Thermogutta terrifontis: one gene and its partner. The protein of the gene in region 1 interacts with the protein of each later gene in a pairwise test. Links are inferred from orthologs where the notes say so. Each region holds a gene or a part of one and is shown on either strand. Other genes may lie near its edges.

Region 1 (7,822 bases):
GTTCCGCACTCTTGGGCGGTGGGTTGTTAGTTACGGCGGGCGACTCGGCTTCCACGACGCTGGGGAAACCCCCAACACTCAGGTGGCGATCCACGACCTGGGGGATGGCGTGACGCTTGTCCAGGAAGTTCGCAATCACAAAACGGACAAGCCGTTTCTCAATGGCGCGGTGCTCATCGCGGGAGAGGAAGGATACATCGCGTGTGACCTGGGCGCCAACGTGGTCCTCTACGATCGAGCGGGAAATCCCAAGGAGAAACTTCCAAGTTCCGGCGGAGATCACTTCGCCAATTTTGTGGAGGCAGTCAAAGCTGGCCGTCAGGACATGCTCAACGCGGATGTCGAGGAGACGCATATTTCCACGGCTCTCACGCATCTGGCCAACATTTCGTATCTGCTCGGGCATCAGGCCGGTCATGACGAACTCGTCGCTGCGCTGAAGCCGCTCCAGGTCAACGAGGACTGCCTGGCCACTCTGAATGCCATTGAGGCCCATTTGAAAGAAAACGGCATCGACTTGCAAAAGGAACCGCTCACTTTGGGACCTCGGCTCGCGATTGATGCCGAGCACGAGAAGTTCATCGACAACCCGGATGCCGATCGGCTTCTCACGCGCGAGTACCGCGAGCCGTTCGTGGTGCCTCCGCCTGAAAAGCTGTGAACGGCAAATCTCCGTCCCAGCAATGCAATTGGCTCGCCCGAACAGCGGCTGCGAGTCGTCTTTGGCGGCCGATGAGCGAAATTTCTGACGGGTAGCGAAAAGCTGACCTTTTCCTAACCGTCGGTGCCGGCGTCACCGCCGCCACCACGTCTCGTGGCCACGGCTCCGCTTTGCCGACTCATTCGCATTTTTTACTGCGGACGGGGACCTTCATAGGTGTGCGTGTGGGAGCGAGATTCAATCCCGATGGCCTGCTGGTCAGCTCCGCTTTTGGAGCGACGTGCTTGTCACGTCCACGTTCCAACGTTTGGATCATTCAATTGACCCACCGTATTCCAACTTGGTTGAGTTGCTGGTTAAGCGGTAGGGGCAATTCATGAATTGTCGCTATGGCACGTTGTACTCGCGGCGTGTAGTAGGTTCTTGCAAAAGTGGGGATGGGTCAGCTCCGTTTTGAACGCCGCGTTAGTTGTGTCCGTGGCATTATGGCATCATGGCTAAAGCCAACGGTCGCACTTGTCTTGACGACAGCAATCTCGTAATTTAACGCCAATATCCTGGAGGACTCATCGGAGAACAGAAGTATGATGACGAAGCATGATCCGGCCTATTTCAATGAGCGGCGAGAGAAACTACGGCGCCGCATGAAACGCGAGCAACTGGTGGGCTTTCTGGTCAGCAAGCCCGAGAATGTCACCTATCTAACCGGCTTTAGCGGTGAGGACAGCTACCTGCTGGTCACGCTGGACCACGCCATTCTGATCAGCGACTCTCGATTCACGGAACAGATTCGCGAGGAGTGCCCGGGGCTGGAAGCCTATATCCGGCCGGGGGGCGTATCCCTTGTCCAGGCAGCCGCGCGACTGATCAAGAAAACCAAACTCAGCACAGTCGGAGTGGAGGCCGGCTCTCTTTCGGTGGCGTCGTTTGGCAAACTGCAGGATGCGGTTAACCGTGTGGAATTCGCTAAGACGGAAAACTGGATCGAAGAGCACCGGGCGATTAAGGACAAGGAAGAACTGCAAAGAATTCGCACGGCAGTGACGATTGCCCAACGGGCTTTCCAAGCCGTGAGGGCGACCCTTCGTCCCGATCAGTCGGAGAAGGAGGTGGCCGACTTGCTCGACCATCAGATGCGCTTGCTGGGGGCACGAAGGTCGGCGTTCCCCACGATTGTGGGGGTTGGTCCTCGGGCAGCGCTGCCGCATGTGATACCGACCTCAAAGAAAATTGGTGAAGATGTATTTGTTTTGGTAGATTGGGGGGCTGATGAAGGATGGTACAAGAGCGACTTGACCCGCGTCATCCCAACTGGTAGAATCGCCCCAAAGTTCGCGAAAGTCTATACCACCGTTCTCAAGGCCCAAAAAGCGGCGATTGATGCGATCCGGCCGGGGGTCACGGCGGAGGACGTGGATCGCGCCGCTCGGCAGGTCATTGAGGAAGCGGGGCTCGGCCGCCTCTTTGGGCACGGTCTGGGACACGGGGTGGGGCTCGAAATCCACGAACTCCCACGCCTGGGGCCCAAGGTGCAGACCGTTCTACGGCCGGGGATGGTGGTAACCGTCGAGCCGGGTATCTACATCCCAAACTGGGGTGGGGTCCGGCTCGAGGACGACGTTCTGGTCACCCGGGATGGACACGAGGTCCTTACCAGCCTTCCCAAAGAGTTGGACGAGGTGAGTACACTCTGACGACGCCTGACAGGTCTCTGAGGATAATCGAGGAAAGTTCACTTCCAGCTATAGAATGACTCGCCTATGGGTTCAAACGCTCCCGACGCTCAAAAGCAAGAACCGCCCCAGCCGGATGTGTTTGATGTGGCCCGTGTTCGGGAACTCATTGAGTTGATGCGGGCACACGACCTCAGCGAGATTGACCTGAGGTCCGGGGAGAAGCGAATTCGCCTCCGCCGCGGGCCGGAAGTCGTGCCCACTCCAGCGGGTGCCCCGATACCGATGTGGATGCCCTCGCTGCCTCCTGGAGTTGCCCCATCGGTCGCGGCACCGGCGGCACAGCCCCCGGCTCCTTCGGAGCCGCCGGTTCGGGAGACTGAGACGCCGCCTCCTCCCAAGGAAGAAAACATCGCCTACATCCGCAGTCCGATGGTGGGAACCTTTTATTCGGCCCCGGACCCCGATTCTCCCCCCTATGTGAAGGTGGGCGACCACGTCAATCCGGAAACCATTGTGGGTATTGTGGAGGCCATGAAGGTCTTCAACGAGTTGCCGGCAGAAATTTCTGGAAAAATTGTGGCCGTTCTGGTCGAAAATGGCGAGCCGGTGGAGTACGGGCAGCCCCTGTTCAAGGTGGATACGCAGGGCTGAGGGAGGGGCTCGCTAACCGCGTCGCTCGGCGTTCTCGGGAAGAAGTCTGCCACCGCCTCACACGCTCAATCGCTTATGTTCAAACGGATTCTGATTGCCAATCGAGGAGAAATCGCCCTTCGGGTGCTACGAGCCTGTCGCGAGATGGGCATCGAAACGGTAGCCGTCTTCAGCGAAGCGGATCGCGGGTCGGCTTATCTGGAGCTTGCGAACGAGGCGTACTGCATCGGACCGGCCAAGGCTTCTGAAAGTTATCTCCGTTACGATCGCGTGATCAGCGCCGCCGAGATCGGGAATGCTCAGGCGATTCATCCCGGGTACGGGTTTCTCTCCGAGAATGCTCACTTTGCGGAAGTCTGCCGTAGTTGCCAGATTGAGTTTATCGGTCCTCCGCACGAGGCGATGGCACTGTTAGGGGATAAAAACGCGGCGCGGGCCCTGGCCAAGAAGGTCGGGGTGCCGGTGGTACCGGGAAGCGAGGGCACAGTAGAGACGGAGGCAGAGGCCCTCCGGGTTGCCCGGGAGATCGGTTATCCGGTCCTCATCAAGGCGGCGGCCGGAGGCGGTGGCAAGGGAATGCGCATTGCCGTCAACGAACATTCTCTCAAGTCCGCTCTCCAGCAAGCGCAGCAGGAGGCTGAAGCCGCCTTTGGGAATGGTGCCGTTTATCTGGAAAAATACATCGAGCATCCCCGGCATGTGGAGGTCCAGGCCATCGGGGATCACTACGGCAATGTCGTCCATCTCTGGGAGCGGGACTGCACGATCCAACGCCGTCATCAAAAGTTGATTGAGGAAAGTCCCGCCCCCAATCTGCCTCGCGAAGTCCGCCAGGCGATTTGTGAGTCGGCTGTGAAACTCCTGAAAGCCGCGAATTATTACAACGCGGGGACTGTCGAGTTCCTGGTGGATCGGCAATTCAACTTCTATTTCATCGAGGTCAATGCCCGGATTCAGGTGGAACATCCCGTCACGGAGATGGTGACCGGGCTGGATCTCATCAAGCTCCAGATCAAGGTGGCAGCGGGAGAGCCGTTGCCATTCAAACAGGAAGACGTGGAGCACCGCGGGGTGGCCATCGAATGCCGGATCAACGCGGAAGATCCCGAGCGGGGATTTCGGCCGTCGCCGGGTCGAATCGAACGGATTTTTGTACCAGGAGGCCCCGGGGTTCGGTTCGATTCCCACGTGTATCCTGGATATGTGGTGTCGCCGCATTATGATTCAATGATTGGCAAGCTGATTGTGCACCGGCCCACAAGGGCCGAGGCGATCGCGGCGATGAAAAGCGCCCTGGAGGAGTTGCGGATCGAAGGGATCAAAACAACGGTTGAGCTGAGCAAGGCGATCCTCTCTCACCCGACGTTTGTCGACGCGCGGGCGGACACCACCTTCGTGGAGCGAACATTTCTCCCCAGCCAGCAGCAGGAGGAGAAAAAGTAACGCCACGTGCGGCGACAGGGGGACAGAAAAACCGGACATCGCGCCGGGCGTAATAAATAGAGAACGGGGCAGATTCTGGTCCACGTGGGGCTTTCCGTGAGGGACTGTCGTCATTCGGGGAATGAAGAGTCGTTCGGTTCTGTGACAAAGAGGTGAATTGGGTATGAGTCAGGCCTTGAAAAGTCCGGACAAGGTAGAATCGCCGATCAAGCGTGTGGCCATCTTGTTCTCCGGTGGGCCGGCGCCCGCCGCCAATGCGGTGATCGCCAGTGCCGCGATTGCGTTTTCTCGGATGGGGATTGAGGTGCTGGGCATTCGCCAGGGCTACACGCATCTGATGGAATATACGCCTGACAAGCCTCTCCAGGAGGGTAAGCACTTCATTCGTCTGCGCCACGAGGATCTGGAGTTGGTGCGAAGTCAGCAGGGGATTATTATCGGGACTGCCCGCGCGAACCCTGGAAAAGGGGTCCATACGTACGAAGACCTGGACGACCCCGCGAAGACCGCCCCGCTGAAAACGGTCCATGAGGCGCTGTCATCGCTGGGCGTAGATGCTCTCATTTCCATCGGTGGTGATGATACATTGACCACCGCGGCAAAGTTCAAACTCTTTCAGGATCGCCATCCCAACTTGGGACGCAGAATTGCCGTGGTGCATCTCCCCAAAACCATTGACAACGACTACGAGGGGATCGATTTCACATTCGGATATTTCACCGCGGTGGATATGCTCGCCACCCAGGTTCGCAATCTGCTCGCCGATGCCCGGGCGGCCGGGGCCTACTTCTTTGTTCAAGTCATGGGACGCAAGGCTGGTTGGCTGGCCTACGGAGCAGGAATCGCTGGGGAGGCGTCTCTTATCATCAGTTTGGAAGATATTCCGCCGGAATGGTGGACCACGGAAGAGACCATCAACCCGAAAACAGGGCAAAAGGTGATCGATCCCGAGACAGGAAAACCCCAAATACGGGAAATCATCAACCTTAAGGCCCTGGCCAACCGCGTCGTGGACACGATCATCGCGCGGGAGAAGGAGGGCAAGTCTTACGGCGTGGTGGTGTTTGCCGAAGGCATGGGCGAATACTTCCCGCTGGAGGAGCTCCGCAAGTGCGTTTCGGAAGAGGAGTTTGCCCAGCTCGAACCGGACCCGTTCGGACATTTCCCCGTTTCTCAAATCAAGTTCACGGGCCGTATCGCGCGGCTTGTCAACGATCTTTACGTGGAACGCACAGGCAAGAAGAAAAAACGGATCAACAGTTTGCAGTTCGGCTACGAAGTCCGTTGCCATCGCCCCACGGCGTTTGACATCATTCTCGGCAGCCAGCTCGGGGTAGGTGCGTATCGGGCTCTCATTGAACGGAAACTCGACGGCGTGATGGTTAGCGTCAGCGGTCAGTTGCAGTTGCTCTATCCGCGGTTTGAAGAACTCATGCAGACCGGCAAATTGCGGGCAAAGGAGCGTCTCATCCGTCCCGACGAGGATTTCCATCAACTGCCGCGGTACCTGGAGACCCGCGTCGACTGAGTGCCTCAGCCAGGGATCCGGCCCCCGGATGCGTCCAAATCCCAGGCCATCCCGACAGTCGCCCAATTAAGGCGGGATTGTGCCTGTTGATGGCTTGCTGTTGAGTCATCCTGGCGAAAGCGGACTGGATCTCTCAAAAGGCAGTCCGCTGGCTGATTGGTTGGACATTGCTTACTCCCCATGGCGGCGATTGGTCGCCGCTTTTTTGTTTGTAGCCGGGGCCGCAGGAACGGAGCCGGTCGGCCGATACCGCGGGAGCGGGTGCAACAGACGCAAAAATCGATGTTTTCGACCAGCAAGGTGCGACGCTATATTAAAAAATCGCCGTTGTTTTGATAGCAACCGTCTCCTATGGGAAAGGATTCCCTATGGCCACTTCAGGGGTTTCAAAACCGGAAGTCTTATCGTCTGTTTGTTGTAACGAGCAGGCAAGGAGGCCATGCCGCGAGGCCGACGAATCTTTGGAAAGTTTCCCTCGGAGGGCGACGGGAACACTCGCCGCCGTAAAGGGCGATTCCTCGGAGAAGGTGGCATTTCGGAAATTATCGGTCTTGATTCCCGTATACAACGAAAGGTGGACGCTTGCGGAAGTCGTTCGCCGGGTCCTGGCGGCTCCCGTATCTCTTGGCATGGAAATCGTCATCGTGGATGACGGCTCCACGGATGGATCGTACGAACTGGCTCTGCGATTGGCCGAACAGGATTCGCGGATCAAAGTGATTCGCCACCGCAGAAACATGGGGAAAGGGGCGGCCATTCGCACAGCTATTTCTCACCTTTCCGGAGACATTGCCGTCATTCAGGATGCCGATTTCGAGTATGATCCCCAGGATTTTCCGGCTCTTCTTGCGCCGATTCTCAAAGGGCAGGCCGACGCGGTTTTCGGTTCCCGGTTTATCGGTCACACCCGTCGGGTGCTCTTCTTCTGGCACACGCTGGTGAACAAGTTTCTCACGCTGGTTTCCAACATGGTCAACGATCTGAATCTGACCGACATGGAGACCGGCTACAAGGCCATTCGCACCGACGTACTTAAGCGCTTGCGTCTCAATGCCCGCACCTTCACGATCGAGCCTGAGCTTACCTGCCGCCTGGCACAGTGGGGGGCACGGATTTACGAAGTGCCGGTTTCCTATTTTGGCCGAACATACGCCGAAGGTAAGAAAATCAACGCTTGGGATGGCATCAAGGCGCTGGGCGCAATCCTTTACTACCGTTTTATCGACACACAATTTACCCACGACGAGGGATTTGCCACGCTGCGCTCGTGCCAGCGTGCGGCCGCCTATTCCAAGTGGATTGTGGACCAGGCACGACCGTACCTCGGGCGAAGAATTCTCGAAGCGGGAGCAGGAATTGGCAATATTTCGCCATTCTTCCTCCATGCCGAGCGCCTGGTCCTTGCCGACTGCAACCCCGCCTATTGCCGCATGTTGCGATATCGGTTTGAAGGCCGGGAAAACGTCCGCGTGGACGAAGCCGATCTGACCGCCCCCGACAGCTATCAACAGTGGCGAGAGGACAAGCTCGATACGGTGTTTTGCAGCAATGTGCTGGAACACCTCCCAAACGACGCGGATGTCTTGAAGCAATTCTATCAAATCCTGGAAGAAGGAGGGCACTGCATCATCATCGTTCCTGCGGAGCCTCGCCTGTTCGGCGAAATAGATCAGGCGGTCGGGCACTATCGGCGCTACACCGTGGCGGATCTGGTCGCCAAGATGGAGGCCGCTGGCTTTCAGGTAGTTTTCACCCGGCAGTTCAATCGCCTGGGCGCGGCAGGCTGGTTTGTAAGTTCAAAAGTTCTGCGTCGTCGCCAGCTCGACCCAAGAAGCATGCGGTGGTTTGGAAGGATCACCCCGT
Region 2 (7,877 bases), 2.1 Mb from region 1 along the record:
AGGAATTGGGAATCGATTTGTTGGCGGCTCCCGGCCACAAGGGGCTCCTTGGACCGATGGGAACCGGCGTCCTCTATCTTGCTCCCAGGATCGAAGAGAGATTGGTGCCGCTGCGGATGGGAGGAACCGGCTCCCGCAGTGACGAAGACCGCCAGCCGGACTTCCTGCCCGATAAGTTCGAGCCCGGCAATCACAACGCACCTGGGCTAGCGGGCCTTGTGGAGGGCATTCGCTACCTGGAAGCCCGTACCCTGGAGGAAATCCGCCAGCATGAAATCGCCCTCACCGCCCAGCTCATTGCTGGGTTGAAGGAAGTGCCGGGGGTAACGCTCTACGGTCCTCCGTCTGCAGAACAACGGGTGGGCGTGGTGAGCCTTAATATTGAGGGGTATTCTCCGGAAGAAGTAGCGGGTATCCTCGATCTGCACTACGGCATCCAGGTGCGATCGGGGATCCACTGTGCTCCCCTGATGCACCGGACGCTGGGCACCGTGGAACGAGGTGGGGCCGTCCGCTTTAGTTTCAGTCCCTTTACCACACGGGAAGAGATTGATGCAGCAATCCAGGCCGTTACAGAAATCGCTCGCCACAGTTGACCACCCCCGCGTTTCCGGGATCTGCTACCGGCGCCAGAGACTCGCCGTCTTGCGGAGGCAATCCGTGAATTGCCCGTAGGTGTAACCGCAGTCCTGAACTAAGCGTAGAGTGCCCACTCGGTGAAGGGGCCACTATCCAGCGCTGGAACGGGGATCTGGCGAGCGGATCTCCGGAAGGGCACGCTGGTCGTGTCCAGAGAAAGAGAGGTGAATTATCCAAACTGACAGCCGAACGTGATGGGCAGGTGGCTCCGTGTTTCTCCAACGCGTTGTGGTTACCGCCGCGTGCGGTGGGGCGGTGTCGCCGGAGTGCGGGTAGCGCCCATCTTCACCGCGGGGAAGATCGTCTTGGGAGACTGCTCATCGAGGTTGAAAATGGTGAAGCCGGGAACACCGGCAAGCCGGGCAAGCGCAATCTGTGCCACCACCTGATCGGGACCATCCAGTCGGTAAGCGCCGATCCCGGGATACATGGGAATTTTTCCCTGCGTGGCCTGCCACTGGTTTTTCACCCAGCGGACAAACTGTTCGTGGTTGTTCGTGTAGTCCATGGGACACACGAAGTCGAGGTAGCCCGCATGAACCCAGCTCACCCAATCCTGACCGACAGAATCCCTGCAGGCCGGATACTCGGCAAACACGGCAGCTGAGATTTTGATTCCCGGCCGAATCTGGCGGGCTTCCCGGGAAACAGCCTCCACCACCCGCGTGATATTCCGCCGTCGCCATTCCAGATATTGGGAACGCAGGGGGCCCGAGACACAATCGTGTGGCCATTGGGCGACCTTCACACCCATTTCGGCTTCAAATCGCTGGCGGCAGCCCGGGCAAAAACAATTGTCAGGACCGGGATAGCGGATGTAGTCAAAATGGATGCCGTCCACCGGGTACTTGCGGACGACCTCCAACATGGTCTCCACTTCCAGACGCTGATTCTCTGGATGCGAGGGGCAGAGCCAGTTGCTGGGTTCGCCGCGTCGTGTCATTTGGGTCCGCCCCGCTGCCCGCATCTGATCAATGAACGATTGCGGGGCGTTACTCAAATTGAAATTGACCTTCCACACGTGCACCTCCAGGCCGTGCCGATGGCAGGCCGCCACGCATTGCTCAATTTGGTCCCCGTATTTTTGGAAGGCTTCGCTTCGTGGAAGGATGTCGCTTGCATAGTGAGCCAGACCGGCCCACAGCATATTGGGCAGCACCATGTTGAAGCCCGCTTCGGCAAGTTCCCTGGCTGTGCGTTCCCAATTGCCAGGGTAGGCGCCCAGCCCGGAATGATTCCAGTACGCTCGGCCTTCGACATGGGGGCTTGGCTGGGCGGACAGGTACGCCTGAATAAGTTTTCCCCGAAGTTGCTGGAGTTCTCGCAAATTGATGGAAGGTGCTTTTCCCTGCGATTGGGCCTCACGAACGGCAAGAAGTTTTTGTTCGGCTTCTGCGAAAGATTGCCAGGCTGGATGGGTGGAATCGGGGAGATACGTCTTCAACCAGGCGCGCAACTCATCGAGACTGGTCAGATGCCCCACCTGAACCGCTCGTGTCAAAAGTCCCCGGGTGATTTCGGTTTTCAGTTCGGGAAGCAGTGCGGAGAGAACGGCGGCCAGCATCAACCGCTGATTCTCTGTGTCCCCGTCTAGAAGAATATGGCTGAAAAACGCACCCCGGGGTGAAAGAATCATGGCCGGTTTTCGCGTCGCTTCACCTGAAGCCGTGTACCACCATCCAATCACTTGCGCATCGGCAGCGGCCGGTTCCGCTTCCGTGACGTTCCACGAGCTTTGACGCATTACCTCGGGCAGATCGGGAAGAATTTGGCGGTCGAAACGCACTTCCGCGAACTGGCCCGGGAACTGCTGTCCCACCCATCGGGTCTTTCCAATTCCCAGCAGCCCGAGCAACTCCGCCGGCGCCTGGTAGTTGAGAAACACCCGGGTTCCCTGTCGGATGGCCTCGGCCAGCGCCTTGGTCGCGTCCGGGGTCAGACGTGGATGATAGGGCACAATGATGACCTTCTGTTCCGCCCAGATCTGTGGGTTCGGGGAGGCATCGTCCCATTCGTCGTACTCAAGGCCGAGGTCATCAAGCAGCCTGGCGAATCGCTGGAGGGTTTCCCTCGCGGTGCGGTATTCGGGATCGCGGCCGTAAATCGCTGCGGCTGGCCCGAGAATCGCGATGGCGTGCCGGACGGCAACGAGGCGATAAATTCGCGCCCGGCCATCCAGGTTCTGGCCCCGCCAAAATGAAATACGGATACCGTCGATCTGGTGCCACCCTTGAGGACGTTCCTCGGTACGGAAGTCGGATTTGCGGAATCGCAGTACCTGACGCCCCGGTCGCGTCACACTACCCGAGGCAGCATACCAACCCTCCCCGCTGCGAAAATAGAGCGAGATATACCCAACAGCTTCCACCGGCTCTACCGAAACTTCCAACAGGAACTCGCCGGGGCGCGACAGATCCAGCGATACCCGGCGGTCATGGACGCTTCGCGGCCAGGCTGGCTGAGACGCAAACGGCAGGGCGACTTCCAAAGCCACCGTGCCGTCCTCGCGGACAAGCCGTACCGGTGCCGTACGTTCACTGGGATGCCACGCCCCCTGAGCCTCCGCTTCGTTCCCGTAATTTACGCCTTCCAGGACGATTTCCTGCGTCCCCGCGGTTTGCGCCGTCGCTACCACGGGCAGGGTGAGCAAGCCGAGCAGGGCAAGTGTCAAGCCAATTAGATTTTGTCGGCAGACCAGCGGTTGCATGCGATGTCTCCCTGTATCAATCTGTCGTGCCTGCCAAATGATTGATATCCGACGCGGAACGCGAGATGTAGCCGTGCAGATACAGATCATCCCCGACGCGTTCCCAGGTTACATTCGAGAGGTGGAGGGCCTCCGCCATCTTTGTCACACCCCTCCCCGCTACGGGTGTCCGCCCATTTTGACCGCCCACAATTTTGGGAGCAACAAACACGTGCACCTCGTCCACGAGTTGATGGTCGAACAGCTCACCGAGCACCTGGCTTCCGCCTTCAAACAGGACGTTGGTCATGCGGCGGCGTCCCAGTTCGTCAAGGAGGGCCTGCAAACGCTCGGACCGTGTTTTACCGGGGCATTCCAGCACTTCGCATCCGGCAGCCTCCAGCTTCCGGCGAGCCTCGCCGTCGGCTTGTGCTGACACCGCGACCAGGACAGGGAATTCCCGGGCGGTCTGAACGAGACGACTGTGGGGCGACAGCCGGGCACGTGAGTCCAGAACGATGCGCACGGCAATTCTGGGGCCAGGCGGCCGGGCCGTCAGCAGCGGATCGTCCGTTTCCACTGTGCCAATCCCTACCGCGATTCCATCCACACGGCCGCGAAGTGCGTGAACCTTTCGACGCGATTCTTCCCCACTGATCCATCGGCTTTCCCCAGTCGCCGTGGCGATCTTCCCATCAACCGTCATCGCCCACTTGGCAATCACCCACGGCCGTTGCGTGGAAAGCAACTTGAGGTAGGGGGCGTTCAAACGTCGCGCTTCCTGCTCCATGAGGCCGACAACGACTTCGATCCCGGCTTCTCGCAGACGAGCGATTCCCTGGCCGTGGACAAGCGAAAAGGGGTCCGCCATGGCGGCCACCACACGACGGATCCCCGCCCGAATAATGGCATCCGTGCAGGGGGGCGTTTTACCAAAATGGCAGCAAGGCTCCAGCGTGACATACATTGTGGCTCCGGCTGCCCGGTCGCCTGCCATGCGAAGGGCTTCCACCTCCGCGTGCGGCTGACCATAAGCGCGGTGCCACCCCTCGCCAATAATCTCGGCCCCTCGTGCGATGACACAGCCCACCATCGGATTGGGCTCCACAGCGCCCTTGCCCAGAGCCGCCAAGCTTAACGCTCGCCGCATGTGCCAGGCATCGAGTTCCATCTGATCCATGGTGCTCCCCTTTGCTGCAAACAAAAATGTTGTCAACGCGAGCGAGAACAAACGCTGTTATCTTGCGTCGCGCTCACTTTTGTTTTCCCGCGACCGGAGCTTGGTCCGGACTCTTACTTTCCGGGACCATCGCGCACGTGGCGCATTCTGTCCGCTGTGAGATCGCAGCCCCTTCGATCCCGAGCGCCCTGTACATTCCCGAAGAAAGACGCAGCCTCCGTCCCGACCATATTTCGTCTCAGCGCACCGGTCGGGCTGAGCACCGGGTCAGCTCGCGGCTTCCCCTCCGCGGGATATACTGCTCGTCACATCAGGACAGCTACTACTTCAGTCGAAGAACCCACGCCGGATATTGTACCGAAACAGAAATCTTTTTGGCTAGGACGAGACCAGACGCCGTCAGATTTCGGGAGGGATAATCCGCAAATTTCCCCGGCGACGCATTCAAGCTTCGCTTTTTCCTAACTCCTTAACAAAGGAATAGGTCAGAAGCAGGCTGGTATCCCGATCGACGCTGATGGCAGTTCGACACACTCGCTGAATTGTTGTGCCTTATATCACTTTGTCACTGGCGCGAACTCTGGAACCTGCCACGTCACATGATGCCCGGCGTCTCGTAACATGGCCACCACCTCTTCCACCGGACGTCGGTCCACCACGGGAAACTGACCACCGTCCTGGTCTTCCACAGCCTCTGCACCTGCGCGATAACCGCCGGGCACCGTGGAACTGGCGGCGCTCATTTGGGTGATACATGTTTGGGCGAGAAGATCTCGCAGTGAGGGCGGCTCCCGCGTGGAAAGGACCAATTCGGCCTGAGGAAAGGCGTGCCGCAACCCACAGTAAAGGCGGATGAGAGTTTCGTCATCCACAGGATGCGGAATCACGAAGTCGGCCGGCCCTTCGTGAATCCGCGGCAGGCTGAACGCGATGCGACGATCAGCAAATCGCTCTTTCAGATAGGCCGCGTGGCGGACCATGGCTTTGGCATCGGGCAAAGGATCGCCCAGCCCAAGCAGAATTCCCAACCCCAAACGCTTCACCCCGCCTTCCGCCGCTCGCTCGAGGCCTTCGAGTCGCCAGGCATAGTGCGATTTGGGCCCGCGGGGATGGAAATGTTGATAAAGCTGCCAATCGTACGTCTCCTGGTAGAGGGTCACCCCAATGATGCCGGCTTCCACCAGGGCCGCATATCCGGCCGTGGATTGTGGGGCAATCTCAACCGCAAGACTGACGGGAAATTGCCCTCGAATCGCCCGGATGATCTCGCTGTAGTATTCAACGTCGGTTTTCTGAGGATAATCTCCCGCAACAAGCAGGATGTGTCGCATTCCCCGGTTTGTGAGGATTTGTGCCTGCTCGAGGGCCTCTTCCGTCGTGAGCCACCGCCGCGGTACCTTTTCTGGAAAGCGGAATCCGCAGTACAGACAGTAGTTCACGCAGTAGCTCGATAAGTAAAGGGGAGCGTACACAAGAACCCGCCAGCCCGTCGAACCGTTCGGACCGGCCTGATCCTGTTCCCGTCCTCCATGCACGGTGGGAGAGACAGCAAAATGCTCGCGGGTCAGCCGTCGGGCACTGGCCAGCACATCTTCGAGAGGTCGCTGGCGATCCAGACATGCCTCCAGTTGAGCCACTGCTTCCGCTGCCACGCTCTCGTCATGAACCACCTGGATTGCCCGGCGCGGAGTTCGATCACCTTGGCCACTGAGCCGGGCGAACAGGAGGTCCAGCATCTCGGCGGCACGAAAGTCCTCCCCGTCAAGGACTTCTTCCCGCTCATGGAGAAGCTGGTAGCGCAGTCGCTCCACACGCTCGGCGAAGGAGGAAGCGATGGTCTGTCCGGTTTCTCCCCGAGAAACGATTATATTCTCTTCGAGACTCGCCCGGGCCTCGCGCAAAAGCTCCCAGTGCCGGGCAAAATGGGGATCCCGCTCGGCGAGGTATCTTTCTAAAAACCCCCAGTCGATGTTCTGTTCAATAACGGTGTTTGTGCTCATAAAGCTGCGGTCGTAAGTTCGCCGGTCGATTATCTCGGGAAGAATCACCCGTCACAAATATTCTTGGGACTCTTTGATGAACGGTTACCCGCAAGGAAAGGAACAAAAGTTTCTGCGAAACTTTGAGTGCCGGGCCGGGCCGGGATTCGCGGTACCAGATCGTGATGTCCCTTTTTTCCCGATCCTTGTTCAATTTTAGGAACCGTGGAACACAAAGGACAAACCACCCCATGATCACCACAAAGCGAATCATTTACGTTGTGGGTGGCTTATTACTCCAGCATTTCGCGACTGCGGACAATGGTTCCGCTCATGAACTTGCGCACGCCTTCGGGTGTTTCCAGGAGAATGGCACCTGTGCCGTCGATACCGCGGCAAATTCCTTCGTATTGCTGTTTCTCTGTCTCCAGGATGAGTTGATGCCCTTTCTGGAGACAGAGGCGATCTGCCTCACTGGTCAGGCCTGCGGGATTGTGCGAAAGAGCTTCGAGATGGCTTTCCATATGACGAAGAATGCTGATCAGCACGTCGGTTCGGTCCAAGAAGGTACCGCAGATGTCGCGGAGGCTGGTCACGATAGGCTGAAGCTCCTTGGGGGCTTCCCGAGCCATATTATTCACATTCACCCCAATCCCAAAAATGGCGCGCTGGTTGGCGGCCACCTCGACGAGAATTCCAGCGATTTTTCGTCCCGCCACGTACACGTCGTTCGGCCAGTGAAGCCCCACGGGAACTGTCGGTGGCACGAGGGGCCGAATGGCCTGGCAGACACTCAGAGCCCCCAGGAGTCCAAGAAAGCCCGCGGTGGGTCCTTGCCCGGACTCAGTTTCTTCAGATGTTTTCAGCCGATTGTGTTGACCCGTTGCCTCACTTGGGGGGGTAGGCGTTCTACTGGGTGACATGGGCGGGGCCAGGATCACTGAGAAGGCGAGGCTTCCCTGCCCGGTCCACCAACGGCGGCTGCCCCGTCCCCTTCCCGCTGTTTGATGCTCGGCCGCCACGAGAAATGGCAGTGGGAGATCGGGGCGTAGAATAAGTGTCTTGGCCCAATTGTTTGTAGAGTCTATTGTTTGCCAAACTTCACCATCTTGAACAAAAGTTTCTCGGATGACTCTAGCAAGGTCCAATGGTGGTGGGCAACTCTCTTGCATTGGTCGATTCCTTTCTCACGTTTGGTCTGGTACAACATTCTCGCCCCGCTTGGAACCCGCTTGGAAGTCGGAAATCCGTGCTTACGGCTTCTCAGGTTCCGCCCTTCCTCCGATCGGGATCGTACGCCTTCGCCGAAACCCGAAGAACAAGCGTCCGCGGATCATCCCTCCTGGAAAAATGGACCTGACAAGCAGGTCCCTCCCAGGGGGGCACGCCTGTC

What was found.
Region 2: the proteins of accC (region 1) and ribD interact in binary tests that used the Escherichia coli proteins (3 or more experiments, as listed by UniProt). The link is inferred for Thermogutta terrifontis from one-to-one orthologs.

What each region holds. Positions count from the first base shown.
Region 1 is NZ_CP018477.1:1,034,699-1,042,520, forward strand. The notes cover bases 2,352-5,247. They hold accC (acetyl-CoA carboxylase biotin carboxylase subunit), read left to right. Parts: upstream 2,352-3,063; coding sequence 3,064-4,431; downstream 4,432-5,247. Other genes in these bases: THTE_RS03815 (M24 family metallopeptidase), read left to right, coding at 2,352-2,355; accB (acetyl-CoA carboxylase biotin carboxyl carrier protein), read left to right, coding at 2,422-2,988; THTE_RS03830 (6-phosphofructokinase), read left to right, coding at 4,595-5,247. In the rest of the region: THTE_RS03810 (Gfo/Idh/MocA family protein), read left to right, coding at 1-661; more of THTE_RS03815, read left to right, coding at 1,246-2,351; more of THTE_RS03830, read left to right, coding at 5,248-5,959; THTE_RS17865 (bifunctional glycosyltransferase/class I SAM-dependent methyltransferase), read left to right, coding at 6,511-7,822. UniProt on the Escherichia coli protein: This protein is a component of the acetyl coenzyme A carboxylase complex; first, biotin carboxylase catalyzes the carboxylation of the carrier protein and then the transcarboxylase transfers the carboxyl group to form malonyl-CoA.
Region 2 is NZ_CP018477.1:3,175,913-3,183,789, forward strand. The notes cover bases 2,435-5,385. They hold ribD (bifunctional diaminohydroxyphosphoribosylaminopyrimidine deaminase/5-amino-6-(5-phosphoribosylamino)uracil reductase RibD), read right to left. Parts: upstream 4,506-5,385; coding sequence 3,363-4,505; downstream 2,435-3,362. Other genes in these bases: THTE_RS11825 (glycoside hydrolase family 10-like protein), read right to left, coding at 2,435-3,346; THTE_RS11835 (radical SAM protein), read right to left, coding at 5,063-5,385. Also shown: THTE_RS11820 (aminotransferase class V-fold PLP-dependent enzyme), read left to right, coding at 1-596; more of THTE_RS11825, read right to left, coding at 872-2,434; more of THTE_RS11835, read right to left, coding at 5,386-6,505; THTE_RS11845 (biotin--[acetyl-CoA-carboxylase] ligase), read right to left, coding at 6,778-7,656. UniProt on the Escherichia coli protein: Converts 2,5-diamino-6-(ribosylamino)-4(3h)-pyrimidinone 5'-phosphate into 5-amino-6-(ribosylamino)-2,4(1h,3h)-pyrimidinedione 5'-phosphate.